DNA from 4 places in the Rossellomorea sp. NPDC071047 genome. Region 3 is predicted to be linked to each of the others. Evidence: riboswitches for the same ligand, from Rfam matches in the RefSeq annotation. Region 3 holds a riboswitch; each other region holds the start of a gene.
The links. A riboswitch is a leader RNA that binds a small molecule or an ion and turns the genes downstream of it on or off. The one in region 3 is predicted to bind S-adenosylmethionine.
Positions count from the first base shown of each region.

Region 1: linked by a shared signal. The riboswitch ahead of ACQKFO_RS04295 (YezD family protein) and the one ahead of ACQKFO_RS12675 (methionine ABC transporter ATP-binding protein) in region 3 are both predicted to bind S-adenosylmethionine.
Region 2: linked by a shared signal. The riboswitch ahead of ACQKFO_RS14000 (methionine ABC transporter ATP-binding protein) and the one ahead of ACQKFO_RS12675 (methionine ABC transporter ATP-binding protein) in region 3 are both predicted to bind S-adenosylmethionine.
Region 4: linked by a shared signal. The riboswitch ahead of ACQKFO_RS22010 (Na+/H+ antiporter NhaC family protein) and the one ahead of ACQKFO_RS12675 (methionine ABC transporter ATP-binding protein) in region 3 are both predicted to bind S-adenosylmethionine.

Region 1 covers NZ_JBNNJT010000001.1:814,281-818,493, reverse strand. Annotated here, with positions in the region: gene sat (sulfate adenylyltransferase) at 1-456, opposite strand, end outside; gene ACQKFO_RS04305 (inorganic phosphate transporter) at 498-1,559, opposite strand; gene ACQKFO_RS04300 (phosphoadenylyl-sulfate reductase) at 1,578-2,276, opposite strand; gene ACQKFO_RS04295 (YezD family protein) at 2,377-2,532, opposite strand; SAM riboswitch class I at 2,619-2,724, opposite strand; gene ACQKFO_RS04290 (MaoC/PaaZ C-terminal domain-containing protein) at 2,889-3,290, opposite strand; gene ACQKFO_RS04285 (MaoC family dehydratase N-terminal domain-containing protein) at 3,287-3,736, opposite strand; gene fabG (3-oxoacyl-ACP reductase FabG) at 3,758-4,213, opposite strand, start outside.
Region 2 covers NZ_JBNNJT010000003.1:419,739-423,951, forward strand. Annotated here, with positions in the region: gene ACQKFO_RS13990 (MetQ/NlpA family ABC transporter substrate-binding protein) at 1-555, opposite strand, end outside; gene ACQKFO_RS13995 (methionine ABC transporter permease) at 577-1,242, opposite strand; gene ACQKFO_RS14000 (methionine ABC transporter ATP-binding protein) at 1,232-2,245, opposite strand; SAM riboswitch class I at 2,316-2,421, opposite strand; gene chbG (chitin disaccharide deacetylase) at 2,910-3,605, opposite strand; gene ACQKFO_RS14010 (GntR family transcriptional regulator) at 3,626-4,213, opposite strand, start outside.
Region 3 covers NZ_JBNNJT010000003.1:122,822-127,034, forward strand. Annotated here, with positions in the region: gene ACQKFO_RS12665 (MetQ/NlpA family ABC transporter substrate-binding protein) at 1-351, opposite strand, end outside; gene ACQKFO_RS12670 (methionine ABC transporter permease) at 367-1,035, opposite strand; gene ACQKFO_RS12675 (methionine ABC transporter ATP-binding protein) at 1,032-2,054, opposite strand; SAM riboswitch class I at 2,204-2,310, opposite strand; gene ACQKFO_RS12680 (SCP2 sterol-binding domain-containing protein) at 2,423-2,773, opposite strand; gene ACQKFO_RS12685 (thioredoxin family protein) at 3,052-3,366, opposite strand; gene ACQKFO_RS12690 (toprim domain-containing protein) at 3,372-3,731, opposite strand; gene ACQKFO_RS12695 (YusG family protein) at 3,914-4,150, opposite strand.
Region 4 covers NZ_JBNNJT010000009.1:21,380-25,592, forward strand. Annotated here, with positions in the region: gene ACQKFO_RS22000 (divergent polysaccharide deacetylase family protein) at 1-219, shown strand, start outside; gene ACQKFO_RS22005 ((S)-benzoin forming benzil reductase) at 345-1,100, shown strand; gene ACQKFO_RS22010 (Na+/H+ antiporter NhaC family protein) at 1,192-2,508, opposite strand; SAM riboswitch class I at 2,595-2,699, opposite strand; gene ACQKFO_RS22015 (MFS transporter) at 2,920-4,092, shown strand.

The DNA of each region.
Region 1 (4,213 bases), on a different contig from region 3:
AATGAGACTGATCTTCCCACCTAGGTATACATCTCCACGTTGGAATAATTTCCTGACACCCGGATGATTCTCGTCGATCGTTCCGTATACGAGAAGGGCCTCTTTCTGTTTATCTGGTTCATAAATATCCTCTACTTCAATGAGTCCATATGTTTCACCCTTATAAACAAGGCGGCTCTTTAAGCCCTCCCTTACGTCTCTTGCTTCTTCTTTTGAAATGGGCAGAGTAATCGGGATGCTCCACACATTGCCATTTCGTAATCGTAATGTTTCCACCACATGATGATAATCAACTTCGGTCAAGAATCCATTTATTGGGCTGTATGCACCTATTCCAATGAGTTCCAAATCACTTAACGCGGTTTCGTCTAAAGGAATCTCATGGAGAATTTCCTCATAGGGTTCTTCCGGCAAATATGATTGAACAAGCTTTCCTCCGTGGGGCTGTAAACTCATCATTTATCCTCCTTAACATATTGTTTTAATCGGAATTAAGATTAAATCCCGCCTCCGTCTTCATGAACGGATCGCCTTTCTTCATTGATCACCCGCATGAGGGATAATGCTCCCACAGTAGCGATAATGACGCTTATTGGAACCACGATCGAATACATATCGCTATCGATCACGAGCTTTACCAAAAAATAAGAAATACTGAGTGAAATCAAGGGAGAGACCACCCATATTTTAACGATTTTTTTGACAATTTTCTTTTGCAGCATATGTTTTCCGTTCTTCGCCATCCCGAGGCCTATGATAGAGGACGAAGTAACCTGAGTCAGCGGGATCGGTAATCCATACAGTGAGCTCACCATCACAAGGATCGCTCCTGTAGATGAAATAACAATTCCTTCGGCTTTTGAATATTGTGTAATTTTTTTTCCGTTTGTTTCCACTACTTTTTTCCCCAGTAAGATAGCTCCGAGGGCAACGAATAAACCTCCCAGCCAAATCCCCCGCGATGGAGACATTAAACCTGCACCCACTAATGGACCGACGGCGTTGGCTACATTATTCATCCCTGCCGAAAAGGCTTCAAAGAACCCCGCGATGATCAAAAGGTATGCAAGCCACCTTTTTTCAAAATGGAAACCACGCTTTTCAAGCTTTACTAAACCTATACCGAATACCCATGTCACTCCGAAGGCAATGACCGGGACAATCACCCAAAATGACATGATCGTTAAGAGTGATTTCACATAAAGAACTTGATATGCGACTCCGACTCCTACAACCGCTCCGACCGTTACTTCACTTGTAGACAGCGGGATCCCGATCACATTTGCCAGAAACAAGGAAATGGTGGCGGATAACAAAATGATGACCACGATTTTGATGGAGAGTACATGTTGAGGGATAATCCCTGAACTTATGGTTTTCACTACTTCTCCACCACCTAATACCGCCCCGCTCAGGACACCGACTGCGCAGATCCATAATGCAACCCTGATGTTCTTTATGGCCCCTGCACCATACGCAACACCCATCGATGCTGCCGCTCCACTGGCACCAATGTTCATAGCGAAAAACAAACTTATGATCAGGGCGAATACTTCAATCAAAGAATGTCACCTCTTTTAATGAAGACCGCATTCGGTTTTCCCTTTTCCTTTCCATCTTCCGGAGCGGAGATCATTGATGTCTAAGGCTTTTGTTGTACAATGAAAGCATCCGATACTTGGATACCCTTGATCATGAAGGGGATTATAGGATAGGTTATGTTTATGGACATACCTCCAAATCTCTTTCCAGGTCCAGTGAATTAAAGGACAAATCTTAACCGATTGAAACTTATCATCTTTATTGATGAATTCAACTTGACTCCTTGTAGGTGATTGCTCCCTTCTTAATCCTGAAATCCAGGCATTTCCTTTAGATAATGTTTCTTTTAAAGGATCGAGCTTTCGAATTTGACAGCATTGGTTCGGATTTCGCTCCCACAGCTTATCACCATATGTTTCTGCTTGCTCTTGAAGCGTCAATTCAGGCTTTTTCATATTAATGGTGATACCAGGATACTTCTCCTTCACCTTTTCAATCGTTTCGTAGGTTTCTTTGAAATGAACACCTGTATCAAGAAATACTATGGTTGCTTCAGGTTGTACTTTGGTTAGGAGGTCGATTAATACGATCCCTTCTATCCCAAAACTGCATGCATATACGACACTTTCACCATAATGTTCATACGTCCACTCAAGTACGTTTACCGCTCCTTTATAGACCGGATCAATTTCAAATTGGATAGTTGGTTTTTTCCAAGTTTGATAGGTTAACATGATACACCCCTTTCCCGCTCATCCAAACAAAAAGAGGCGATAACAAGATAATAGGGATTTCCATTATCTGTGTTATGCGCCTCTAGTTTGTCTAGTCAGCTTATTTAATTCGCACTTTCTCGTTTTTCTCCAATTGAATGACTTTACCGTCTTGCACCACGATGGTAATTGATCCGAAACTCATCGTCTTCAACATCGAAGTGATCTTCTCGACTACTACATCATACTGTGCTTCTTGATTATTTTCTTTAGTCACATGATTCCCCCAATTTTCATCTTATCCAGAAAAATCATGAATGAAAAAAACAACCCTCCATTTTGGAAAGTTGTTCAGGTAAGGTTACCTTATCTTCCAAAATGACTTCACATTTTGCTGGAATTAGCACCTTACATAACGTAGGTTGCTGGGCTTCGCGGGGCCAGATCCCTCCACCACTCTGGATAAGAGTTATTAATTTTAATATTCTAAATAATATCACATTCTGCCGGGAAGTCAACCCGAGTTTTTCTATCGGATTTAAGTCTTTTGACTTATTTTTCTTGGAAATCATTCATTCTCTTTATTTCTATTCGCTTTATGAAAGCTATAGGACACTATTTTCACAAGAATAATCAAAATAATTGAAATATCAGTTTACCGTCAATCACTTTCTTCTGGTCCTGATTGACGGCAAAAACGTTAAAATACAAATGATCATTCTGTTTTTCTGATACTTCTGCAATCAATGTAATGACATCGTTCAAAAAAACCATCCCTTTAAAGCGGACGGTATACTCTTTGATAAATCCTTCTTCATAATGATCACTAAATAGCTTGGAGACATTACCCATTGTCCACATGCCATGAGCAATGACTCCTGGAAGACCCAGTTTATGGGCTTCCTCATCGATTGTATGAATGGGGTTATAATCCCCCGATGCACCTGCATATTTGATTAAGTCGATTCTCGAGACTGGCGCTAATTCAACAATGGGAAGCGTTTCACCTATATTAAAGGATGATAGTTTAGTCATTTTCCCAACCTCTCTCTGACCGCTTCAGTGATAATGACAATCGCCTCGGAGGAGAAAATATTGTTCCCTCCTGAATCTTCACCGATCTCTTCGATTACGAGAAAACCCAGTGTTCCTCCCGATCCTTTCCGCTCATAGTAATCTTTTATCTCCGTATAACACTGAATACATTCCCCGACCTTCAGTGGTCTTTCATAGTGAAAAGATTGTTCCCCATGAATCAACCCGACGTTTGGTAAATGAAAACCCTCAATCGTTCCATAGTCAAACACTCTGGGAAAAGTGGGGGGAGCGATATTCCCCCTGTATCTGGACCTTTTTCCTGCTTCTTCATCCACATATATGGGATGTGGATCACCGATGGCTTCAGCAAACTTATGAACCGCTCCTTTTTCCACATAGTTTTCTACGGAAGTTGAGCGTTTACCGATATAAGATTGAAACATATCCTTCACCCCTTTCGCCCATTAGGCTTTCGGCCCTCCAGCTACGTAGAGGATTTGTCCATTAACGAATGACGAGCTTTCATCGGCGAAAAACGCCACTGCATTCGCTATATCTTCCGGCTGTCCGCTTCTTCCTACCGGAATGCCTTGAAGACTCGCTTCCACCAGTTGTTCAAAGGTTATTCCGATCCGTTTCGCCGTTTCCCTGGTCATTTCCGTTTCTATGAACCCGGGGGCTACTGCATTGGTCGTAATACCCAGAGGACCAAGCTCTATAGCCAGAGTTTTCGTCAAGCCTTGAAGACCTGCTTTAGCCGTAGCGTAATTTACCTGTCCCCGGTTACCGAGTGCAGAGGTAGAAGAGATATTAATAATCCGGCCATACCTGTTCTTCACCATATATCCTTGCGCTGCTTTCGCTACGTTAAATGATCCTTTCAAATGCACATCTATGACCGTTTGCCAATCTGTATCAGT
Region 2 (4,213 bases), 300 kb from region 3:
CGCTTCGATCGGTTTGAACTGCAGGTTTTTCACGTTTTCAGCAATGTCTTTTTCTGACACAGTCAATGGATCTGTATCCGGCTTTAACGTGATCAGTTTCGCGTCTTCTAAAATCTGAAATGCCCGTGCTGCGTTCGTTGGATCGTTTGGAATGGCAATGGCGCTGCCTTCTTTGATGTTTTCAATCGAATCAAACTTCTCCGAGTAGATTCCCATTGGAGCCGTTGGTACGACAATGACTTCGGATAAGTCCATGTTATGCTGTTTCGCGAAGGTTTCCATGTAGATTTTATGCTGGAAAAGGTTTGCATCCAGATCTCCCTGGGCCAGTGCGTTGTTCGGCTGGATGTAATCACTGAACTCCTTCACTTCAACCGTGTATCCTTTTTCTTCAAGACCGGGCTTGATCGCTTTTGTCACCATATCACTGTAAGGTCCGGATGTCGCTCCAATGGTCACTTCTTTTTTGTCTTCCGAGCTTGCTTCGTCCCCTCCGCAAGCTGCAAGAATGCTCATTGTTACCGCTAATGCTACGAATAAAATCAATTTTTTCACTTATTGTCCCCCCTAAAGTAGTTATCGTTTATCGACTAACCGTGCAAACACATCACCCGTATATTGGATGAGCTGAACTAAACAAATTAAAATGACAACGGTCGTGATCATCACGGTATTGTCATATCGGTAGTAACCGAAGCGAATTGCCAGGTCCCCGACTCCGCCTCCACCGACGATGCCGGCCATGGCTGAATAGGCGACTAAACTGATCGTTGTAATCGTGATCGCTTGAATCACCGCCGGACGAGCTTCCGGTAACAGCACGTCCTTGATGATCATCCAAGGGCTTGCTCCTACCGAAACCGATGCTTCAATGACACCTTTATCAATTTCGCGCAATGACGTTTCTACCATTCTCGCAAAAAACGGAATTCCCGCAACAGAGAGTGATACGGATGCTGCCGTCGGTCCAATCGTGGTACCGGTCAATAGTTTGGTTAATGGTAAGAGTGCGACTAATAGAATGATGAACGGAACCGACCGCACCATATTGACGACAAATCCAACGACCTTTTTGATCAAACTATTTTGTAAAAACAAGCCTTTGTCTGTTACGAAAAGAAGGATCCCCAGCGGTAATCCCACTAAAATCGCGACTCCCAGTGAAATCCCCACCATATATACCGTTTCAAAAAAGGCTTTATTCAATTCTGGTAAAATCGCAGTCAATGAATCAGGCAGCATCCTCAAGCACCTCCAAGCTCTGCGTCTTCAGCGTGATGAACCGGATCGCCGCTTCAATTTCTTCATGGGAACCGATCAGTTCCATGATGAAAATCCCCAGTGGCACTTCCTGAATATATTCAATCTTGCCATGCAGGATATTGCCTCTTACTTTGTATTTCTGGAACACTTCCGATACGACGCTTTCTTCTGCAATCGATCCTTTGAATTGGATTTTGATCAGTTTTCCTTTTCTTGATTCCACAAGGTGCTGCGGGAGTTCAAATTGAAGGATCGTTTCAATGAATTGCTTCGTTAAAGGCTGCTTCGGTTCGGCAAACAAGTCGTATACCGGACCTTCCTCCACGATTTTCCCGTCCTGCATCACGGCCATCCTGTCACAGATTTCCTTCACCACTTCCATCTCGTGGGTGATAAGAACGATCGTCAAACCCAATTCTTTGTTGATTTTCTTCAAAAGCTTCAAAATGGATTTCGTCGTATTCGGATCGAGTGCCGATGTGGCTTCGTCGCAAAGTAAAACCGATGGGTTATTCGCAAGGGCCCTTGCAATACCGACTCTTTGCTTTTGTCCTCCGCTGAGCTGGGCCGGATACGCTTCAGCTTTATCTGAAAGACCGACCATCTCCAGGAGCTCGACGACCCTGGGTTTGATTTTCGCTTTCGGCACACTCGCCGCTTTCAAAGCAAAAGCCAGGTTGTCAAACACCGTTTTGGATTTGATCAGGTGAAAATGTTGAAAGATCATGCTCGTTTTTTGACGGGCGAGTCTTAGTTGTTTGGACGTGAGCTTTGTAAAATCCTGTCCGTCAATGATGATTTCTCCTGATGTAGGGGTTTCCAATAGATTCAAGCAGCGAATAAGTGAACTCTTCCCCGCTCCACTGTATCCGACGATTCCAAAGATCTCACCCTTTTCGATCTTTACGGATACGTTATCGACACCGACCACCGTTTGCTTTTTTGTACTGTAGGTTTTAACTAGATTTCGAATCTCGATCAATGCGCACACCCCTTTTTTGTCCAATAAAAAATGCCTCTTTCAACTGAAAGAAGCATCGCCTGTTTATCTCGACTTATCTCTCAGAATGAAATCATTCTGCAGGAATTAGCACCGTTCCAATACTGGAGGTTGCCGGACGTCATAGGGCCTGATCCCTCGGTCACTCTGGATAATTGAAAGTATGTAATTTTCTAAATTTTTATCTTATAGAGGATAATACTGGGTATGTGAATGGAAGTCAATAGGAAATTTTTCAGTTATTTTTATGTAAGCGTTATCTTCGTTGGTGTACTAGGGAAGGTTTTTTTGTTTGGTGGACTTGGGTTTGATTCCGGGTGTTGGTTATCCATTTTTTTACAGTTGATAATATATTCTTAAAGTCGATAATATATCTCTAAAGTTGATAATAAAAGGACAAAAGTCGATAATAAAACTTCTCTTATCCTATCAATCCATGTATTTCACACCGATTTCAGATAAATTCATTCCTTAACACCATCTCAAAGACTTAAAAACCACACTAATAGTAATAAAAACCAATTCTTTTCACCTCGAATCTCCAAAACCAATACAAAAAGGCACTACCTTCCAAAGCAGCACCCCGATCATTTGTCATAACAACTCACAACCAAATATTCTAATCTCTCAAACAGCCAAACGAAAACTAGAAAGTCCACTCCTTAATCCCCGTCAACACATCCAACTCCCTCAACCTCTGCTCACAATAAGATGAATTCCCTTTCAAGTATGTATCAACATAAGCCGGATGACACATAATCTCAAGCGTCTCCCCTTCATCTCTGCTGTCCAATATCCTCTTCAATCCTTCAACCGTCACTCCGTCCCCATAAAAGTCCATCGAGAAACGATCGGTTAACACATTCATTGCGTCAAACCCATCACAGGGCACATTCCGGACCGGAACCCCAAAACGCTCCGACAATCTCTTCACAACCCGGATCAAAGGCCGAAAGCTATGAACATGGTGATGACTATCTATATGAGAAAGGGGCAGACCGAATGATAGGAATTTATCCATCTGAGCCTCCCATTCCATTTCAACCTCATCCACATTGATTTCTTTTTCTTCAAAAATCCCGCTGGTGTAACGGAAAAGCCCTCTCTCATTAACAAGAGACTGTACTCCGCCAGAAACTGGTCTCCCGCATGTCAGCGTTAAATGAATCCCAACCTGTAATTCCGGATAAATCTTCGCCAATTCCACCGCATGCAGAGTTCCCGGCATATTGACCAGCATCGTTGTTGAGTTGACAATTCCAAATCGATGACTATCAATAATGCCGTAGTTCACTCCCCGGCATAAACCAAAGTCATCTGCATTGACGATCACATTCCTCATAATCCCCCATCCCCTTTTCGCTAATAGGTTCTTTCTACAAGAAAGCTCGCTTTATCTCCTCTGAAGATCGCTTTGGAAAATTCGATCACCGATCCATCCTCTTCAAAAGCAGTTGTTTCTATTATAAAGCAAGGTGTCCCCTCTGGTACCTCAAGCTTCTCTGCCACTCGTTCATCTGCTAAAAATAACTCGATCGTTTCGACGGTTTTTTTAATTTTTATCTCAAACTGTGTTTCCAGGAGTTTGTAAAGAGATCTTTCACATTCTTCTTTATCAAGCCCGGGCGTCTTGTACCAGGGCAGATAGGCCACCTCATATTGCAGGGGCAGCCCGTCTGAATACCGGATTCTCTCTAAACGATTGACGGGATCTCCATTCTTCAATTCCAACGCTTTTTCCACTGTTGATTCTGCCGGGATGACATTCATGCTTAGTACCTTGATCTTAGGTTTCTTACCTTGTAATCTCAGTTGCTCTGTATAGTTGTCGATCGTCGAAGACAGGATTTGACTGACTTTCTGTTCTGCGACGAAGGTTCCTCTTCCTTGCTCGCGATACACGTAACCTTCAAGTGTCAGCTGCTGGAGCGCAGTCCGGATCGTCGTACG
Region 3 (4,213 bases):
AGAATAAACGCCGATCGGCTCAATATGAATTCCGCCTGCATTGACAAAATCATATTCATTTTCTTTCATTTGCAAGTCCATATAAGGCGTGGTTTGGAAATAGTTTGCGTCAATATCACCATTATCCAGATCTTTATTAGGGAGGATATAGTCCTGATACGTTTCAATTTGCAAGTCGATCCCTTTTTCTTCTAAGACAGGCTTCACTTTTTCAAGGATTTCAGCGTGTGGAATATTAGAAGCTCCTACTACCAATTCCTTTTCATCTTTTCCAGAACCTGAATCACTTCCACATGCGGCCAACCCAAAAATACTTGTTGCTGCTATAACTCCTGCTACCCATTTTTTCATTTAATTTCTCTCCTTCTATCGTTTATCTAATTTATTTGTAAAGAAATCACCCAGTATCTGAATCGCAAACACAATGAGTAAAATCATAATGGTTGCGGCCATCGTCACGTCTTCCCTGCTTCGTTGAAAGCCATCTAAATAAGCTAAATTCCCAAGTCCGCCAGCTCCGATGACCCCGGCCATTGCCGTGTATCCGACAAGGGCGATGGCAGTCACCGTAATTCCTGAAATCAAAGCCGGCATGGATTCTGGTATGAGTACTTTCCATATAATTGTGCTAGTCTTTGCCCCCATCGCTTTCGCGGCTTCGATAACGCCTTTGTTCACTTCTCTTAAAGCTATTTCTACCATACGGGCGTAAAACGGAGCAGCTCCGATAATCAGTGCCGGCAGAGCTGCATTCGCTCCACGGATTGTATCCAATAAAAACTTGGTGAACGGAATCAACAACACGATCAATATAATGAAGGGAATCGATCTGAACACATTTACGACTGCACTTGTAATCGTATATGTCAGTTTGTTATCCCATAGATTGTCCTTAGAAGTAAGGAAGAGCAAAATCCCAAGGATCATTCCGAGTACAAAGGTAATCAATACAGACATACCGGTCATATACAGGGTTTCGAGGGTTGCTTCCCACATCTTCTCCCAATCTACATTTGGAAATAAATTTTCGATCATCCTCTCACCACCTCCACTTGAACCAGTTGCGTTTGAGCATACGCTAATGCATCTTTGATGGTTTGTTCATCCCCATCGAGGTGAACAAATAACGTTCCATAGGCACCTTTTTGGGTTTGGGAGATTTGTCCTTGCAGGATGTTTACATCCAAGTCAAACTTTCTTATCAGGGTGGTGATGAGCGGCTGCTCAGTTGATTCACCTACAAAAGTAAATTTCAGTACTTTTCCATTAGGATATTGCGTCAGTAGGTGATCAATGGTTTCACCCGTTTCCTTTACTTCAGAGACTTCTCTCACGAAACGCTTTGTCACTTGCTCTTGTGGATTTCGGAACACTTCCAATACATCCCCGAGTTCCACGACTTTTCCCTGTTCCATGACTGCAACCCGGTGACAGATCTTCTGAATCACATGCATTTCATGAGTGATCAGGACAATTGTCAGCCCTAAGCGTTTATTAATATCCACCAATAAATCAAGGATTGAATCGGTTGTTTGTGGATCTAAAGCGGAAGTAGCTTCATCACATAGAAGGACATCGGGATTGTTAGCAAGGGATCTTGCAATCCCCACTCGTTGTTTCTGTCCGCCGCTCAGTTGAGACGGATAGGCATCTCCTCTGCCTTCCAAGCCTACAAGCTTTAATAATTCATTAGCTCTTTGGACTCTCTCTTTCTTTGATACTCCAGCAATTTCTAATGGAAACTGGATATTTTCTAATACAGTACGAGACCAAAGGAGATTAAAGTGTTGAAAAATCATGCCTATTGACTGTCTTGCTTCCCTCAGCTGCTTCCCCTTTACCTGGGAAACGATTTGGCCATTCACATCCACTATTCCATCTGTAGGAACTTCAAGACCATTAAGCATCCGGATCAGCGTACTCTTACCTGCCCCACTATAGCCAATCACTCCAAAAATTTCTCCTTGGGCAATATCAATATTGACCCCATCAACGGCTGAGATCGGACCCGATTTTGATTGATATATTTTCTTCACATCTGAAATGGTAATCATGTTGTATTCCACCTTCTTTCGGAGTAAAACGACCTGTTTAATCAGAATTATAGTTGTACTTACCTGATGTTTCATGCTCCTTTTTCTAAAAGCAAAAAAATGCCTTCCTGCGATAAGCAGAAAGGCATAATCATATAGGACTATCCTTTCTCTCATCTTTCAAAGCAAATGCTTTGAGTGAATTGGCACCATTTCAATTTTCATTGACGGTTGCCGGGCTTCATAGGGCACGTCCCTCCACCTCTCTAAATAAGAGTAAAGTATATTATTAAATTATTTGGAATAGTTAAAGACTCTGAAAATTTGCTACAAGAGAGATTCTATCACCGGATATAGAGTGTGTCAATTATTTTTTTGCTACTTGATGTTTAAACTTCAACCGGCTCTTTTTCTCTGGATCTTGTTAGCCAAAGAACTGACTCCACAAATAATAGCGGACGATATCCTCCCCTTACTTCCAGGGATCCGTCCTCAATCAGTTGAGACAACCGTTCTTCCCCCATAAGTAGAGAAATCACTGTTTCCTCCATTCCTTCAATGACGAAATGAGCATCCCTATCCAATTCATCCAACACTGTGCATCCCTTACTCGAAATCGAAATACCGTACAAATTTTTCCCACAATCAAACTGAAGAATAAACGGGCTATCTGGAAATAAGAGTCGTAAGTGATACCTTGAATGACATTGATCTACTAATCCCTCTAAATTTATTCGCATGAATACCCTCCCAGTGAAACTTCTATATAATAACAATTCCACTTTTAGGTATTTTCCCCTCTTATACTTTCTCGACATGTTTTGAACAGGTCCATCTAATTTGTCGAACAGTAAGAATTTGGATGATAACCAGTCAAAAAATGATGTCATTCGCAACATTTCCCGAGAAATATGTCTTCGTATGTAGAAAGAAAATCGTTCTATAATTGGATTTCATAGAAAAATAGGTGAATTTAGACAAATAAAAAAGACCTTCTCCCAAAAGGTCTCTTATCCCTCTAGCTATCCGCGGTTTTGTTTAAGGTTTCATATAAAAATGGCACGGATTGAAAGGCATAAATCCTTTCCTGTTCGACGCCATCTTTAAATAAAAGTAGACAGGGTACACTTTCGATGGATTGCTCTTCTGCAAATTGGGGCAAGTAATTCAGGTTGGCCTTCAAAAAATGAAAGGATTGTGGAAGCTTCTCCACTACGTCAATCATCTTGCTTGCCACCTGACAGGTACCACACATCGGTGTATATAGATAAACAGCTTCGAACGCATGGTCTTCAATCGATTGTTTTAAAGTTTCGGTACTACTTACCTCAATCAAAACTAGATCATCCTTTTTCCTAGAAATTCTTTATGAACGTCTATATTAGCTCCAATAAGGACGGATGCGAGGTGATACTCCGGAGCTGCGGCCACTTCCTTGTACATTCGATCAATATACAAATGTTCAGCTTCAGGAAACTCACGTTTAAATTGCTTACGCAGTTTTTCACCTGCATCATCAGCATCTACTAATATATAGACATCCCTTTCCAATAAAGCATCAATGAGTTCGTCCATTTTCGTAATGCTAATGGTCCCGTTTGTACAAATAATTTCAATCGGTTCTTTAATGATATCCCTTACTTTTCGTTTGTCTGTCGTCCCTTCGACAATGATTACTTTTTCGTCAAGTTCCATCATGATCATCACCTTATCTTTCATAAATAAGATTACGATAGTATATTCAAATAACAAGAGATGATGTCCACTTTCTACTTATATTTTCTCATGTTTATAAAAAAAAGTGCAAGTGGTTTGCATAGACCATCAATTTTATACAAATGATGCCAGATTCGTAAATGAATCTGGCATCACGAGCCTCTCTAACACCAGCCACCCTCATCACAATCGGTGTATCTTGCTTGATCGCCTTCTGTAGAAGTGTAGCTTTGATAAATTTTATTTTCTTTTGCTTCAAAGTTCGGCTCCATGGTGATTCCGTCAAGAGGCAAAGCCATTCTGCCGATCGGCTGATTATCCAAATATAGTTCTACTTCACCATCTTTAAGTTTTCCTGTCACTCTATTGGTTACATCTAATTTCCTTGGTTCAAGTACCATACGTATTCATCCTTTCTTTATTGAAGGCTCTTTTAGTAAACTTTGTTGTTTTTAGAAAATAGC
Region 4 (4,213 bases), on a different contig from region 3:
GTCTATTCCATCCAGCATATAGGAAAGCAAGCCAAGCTTCTTTCTAAAGAATTAGACAGTGGCACTTCCACCATTGCCATTGGTCATGTCGGGGTCACAGGAATCAAGATTGCCACCATGCTTGAAGAGTTTCTTCCTCTTTATGAGAAAAAAGCATCCATTGTACCACTGTCAGATTTAATACCTGAATATCATTTGATTGATGAGAGCATGCCTTGATGGCGTGCTCTTTCCCTTAATTTGGAAACCGCTACTTTGTAAATCTTCTGTTAAACCAATGCTTATTTTTTTGTTAAAAGAAGACTCTCCCTTATAATCAGAAGGTAAGAAGGAGATGAGTCGATATGGATTATGCAATTGTGACGGGAGCAACAAGAGGCTTGGGCGAGTCGATCGCCAAGCTATTTATCAAAAGAGGCATAGGTTTGATCAATGTTTCCAGATCGGATAATGAAAGACTGCAAAAACTTGCCGGGGAAAAGGATGTATCGTATGAATTCTTTCCATGCGATCTTGCACAATCAGGAGAAACAGAAGCGGTCTTCCGGGAAGTGGGAGCAAAAGTATTTGGTTATCAACCGGACAGAGTCTATGTTGTCCAAAATGCCGGTGTGGTGACACCAATCAATCCGTCTGGTGAAGTAGAAACTCAAGCCCTTGAAACGAGTGTGCATGTGAATTTACTATCTCCAATGATCTCCACCAATGAGATGCTAAAAGCAGCCAGGGGTTCCGAATCGAAGATGATCATGATCAATATCAGCTCAGGAGCAGGAAGTCGTCCTGTTCACGGATGGAGTACGTACTGCGCAACCAAAGCCGGCGTGAACATGCTGACGGAAACCGTAAGCCTGGAGCTTTCTAAAAAGCATAGCCGCCATCAAGTGATTGCCTTCAGCCCGGGTGTCATGGATACGGATATGCAGGGAGAAATCCGTTCCTCCTCTAAAGAAGCCTTTGCCGATGTAGAATCCTTTCAGCGCTACAAAGAGGAAGGGATGCTTCGTGAAACGGATACGGTCGCTAATGCACTGGTTAAACTCGTAACAGAAAGCGAAATCGAAAGTGGTAAGCTTTATCATGTAAATGATTTGTTATAAAAAGTGAGCAGATTACCGGAAACGGAATCTGCTTTTTCTTAGCTCAAAAAAAAGACAAACCCCAAAGGATTTGTCTCTCTACTATCATTTACTAAGATCGAACCGAGTTTGCTTCCGGTGCTGATTTACGTGTGAATTTCGGTAGTGCGAATCGAATGGCAATCAAACCGCAAACAGCAATCAAGATAGGGTAGAAGGCATATGGGATAATGCTGACCGGTGAAATGCCCGCGACTTCAGCCACTAACAGGGCCTGTGCTCCGTAAGGGATCAGCCCTTGAATCGAACAAGAGAAAATATCAAGGATACTGGCTGATTTACGGGCATCGACTCCATAGTTTTCACTAATCGATTTGGCAAGTGGACCGGCAATAATGATTGAAATCGTGTTGTTTGCTGTGCAAAGGTTAGTAGAACTCACTAATCCTGCAGTAGCAAGCTGTGCTCCCTGAGGAGACTTGATTTTGCGTGTAGCATGATATAGTAAAGCCTGAATACCGCCGTTATAACGGATGAGTTCGACAACTCCGCCAATCAGTACGGATAGAATCACGATCTCTGCCATCCCTGTCATTCCATCGGCCACACTGCCGAAATAACTGGCTGGAGTAAAGCTTCCATCTATGAATCCAATGATTCCAGCTAAAACAATTCCGCCTAACAAAACGACAAATACATTTAAACCTGCAAGAGCACCGATGATAACTCCAAGGTAAGGGAGAATTTTAATCCAATTAAAGCTTTCCACTCCGACAGTTGATTGATTCCCCATAGTAAGAACAAGGAGAATCACCATTGTCACGATTGCAGCAGGTAATACAATGAAGAAGTTCACTTTAAATTTATCTTTCATTTCCGTTTTCTGAGTACGAACAGCTGCAATGGTCGTATCTGAAATGAATGATAAGTTATCTCCGAACATCGCTCCTCCAATAACTGTCGCCATCGCAAGGGGCATGGAAATATCTGTACCTGAACTAATCCCGACACCGATTGGCGCAAGTGCTGCGATCGTTCCCATGGACGTACCCATTGATAATGATATGAAAGCAGCAATAATAAATAATCCAACGATGATCAAGTTACCAGGGAGCACGGATAGGGCGAAGTTTACGGTTGAATCAACGGCCCCCATCTTTTCAGCCACTCCGGAAAATGCTCCTGCTAACAGGAAGATAAAGACCATGATCATGATATCAGGGTGACCGGCTCCTTTAGCGAAACGCTCAATCTTAGCCGTTAATGTCTCTTTTCGGTTCATCACAAGACCTACCACAGATGCAATGATGATCGATACTAGTACAGGAAACGCATAAAAGTCTCCCGAAATGATGCCTGCTCCAAGGAACAGTGAAACAAATATGATCAAAGGCAGTAACGCCAATAAATTTCCTCTTTCTTGATTCATTCCTAACACTCCTTTGACGTCCAATTTACTAACATACAAAAAACCTCTTCCAAAATAAGAAGAGGTTTCAAAAGAACGAAACACTCCTCTTATCTTTCAAGCATTTCGCTTGCTGGATGTGGCACAGCACTCAATATGAGTCCGCTGCCGAGACATCGCAGGGCCAGTCCCTCCGTCTCTCTGGATAAGAAGAATATCGTATTTAGTTGATTTAAATATACTTCCATACTTTAAAGGGTTTACTGGAAAAAGTCAAACGGGAATTTTTTCTGTAGCATGGACATCAGTCTATTTCCTTCCTTACCAACAACAAAAGTATGATTTTATCCATAATAAGGTATAAACTCATAGACAATTGACCGTTCAAGGTCTACTATAAGGAAGACAAAAAACATCTTGGGGGATACGGTAGTGGAAAGAACTGTACGAAATCAAATTTTTACCTTACAAGGATTTTATTTATTGACGTTCTTCGGTGTTGGTAGTTTATATCCCTTACTCAGTGTGTATTTGAGCGAAAGTGTGGGCTTAAATGGTTATCAGATTGGAACGATCATGTCTGTAGGCCCCATTATGATGATTTTCTTCCAGCCTATATGGGGAATGGTGAGTGACACGACCAATCGTCCCACCTTGGTTCTTGGTTTAACCTCTTTAGTAGCAGGGATCTTTGCACTCGGTTACTTGTTCATGGACTTTTACTATGGCCTGCTTATCGTGGCCATTCTAGTTGCAATCTTCCAAAGTGCGATCATTCCTGTATCCGATAGTATAAGCTTGAAGTATACAAGTAAAGTCCGGTATAACTATGGAAATATCCGCCTGTTCGGCTCTTTGGGCTTTGGTATCGCAGTCTTTATGATGGGAAGACTTTCAGAAGGATTCATCGGGCCTACCATCATTTTTTACTCTTTCTTTATTTGTTTAGTCCTATCCGGATTCCTTTCGTTCCGTTTTCCGAAAGAGAGGGCGGCAGCCAAGCTTGATTTAAAGGCAGGGATGAAGGAATTATTCACGATGAAAAAGTTCCTTATCTTTTTAGCGGTCACATTCTTAGTGTTCGGCCCGAATCTGGCAAACAATGTGTATTTTGGATTATTTGTTGAAGACTCAGGTGGAACGTATGCAGGGATTGGTCTTGCGTTCCTGATTGCAGTGTTATCGGAGGTCCCCTTTATGAGGATCGCCGGTGGATGGATTGATAAATTCGGTTTGTTAACCGTCGCTGCCTTGGCAGGTGCTGCTTCCATGCTCCGCTGGCTCTTTTACTTTACTGAACCTAGTCTATGGCTTGTCTATTCATCGGCTGTCATGCAAGGTCTTGCCATTGGCCTGTTTATTCCAGCCGGATTACGGTACATTAAAGAAATCACGCCTTCCCACATTACAGCAACGGCCGTTACGGTGTATTCAGCAATCGGAAACGGACTGGGGAACTGGTTCAGTACCTTTGTTGGCGGTTTTATCTATGAAACGTACTCCATTTACACGGTATACTTATTCTTCGCTGTACTATCCCTTTTAGGCATTTTCCTTTGCTTCGTCCTCATGAAAGAAGAAAAGAAAAATGCACTCGCTTATTAATACATCAAAACGCCTGAAGAGAACAGACTCTTCAGGCGTTTTTTTATTGGTCTCTTTTCGTATAGTTTGTTGCTATTGTAGAGGAGAAAGTAATAGTTGATTTCCGCTCCAGGATGCTCGC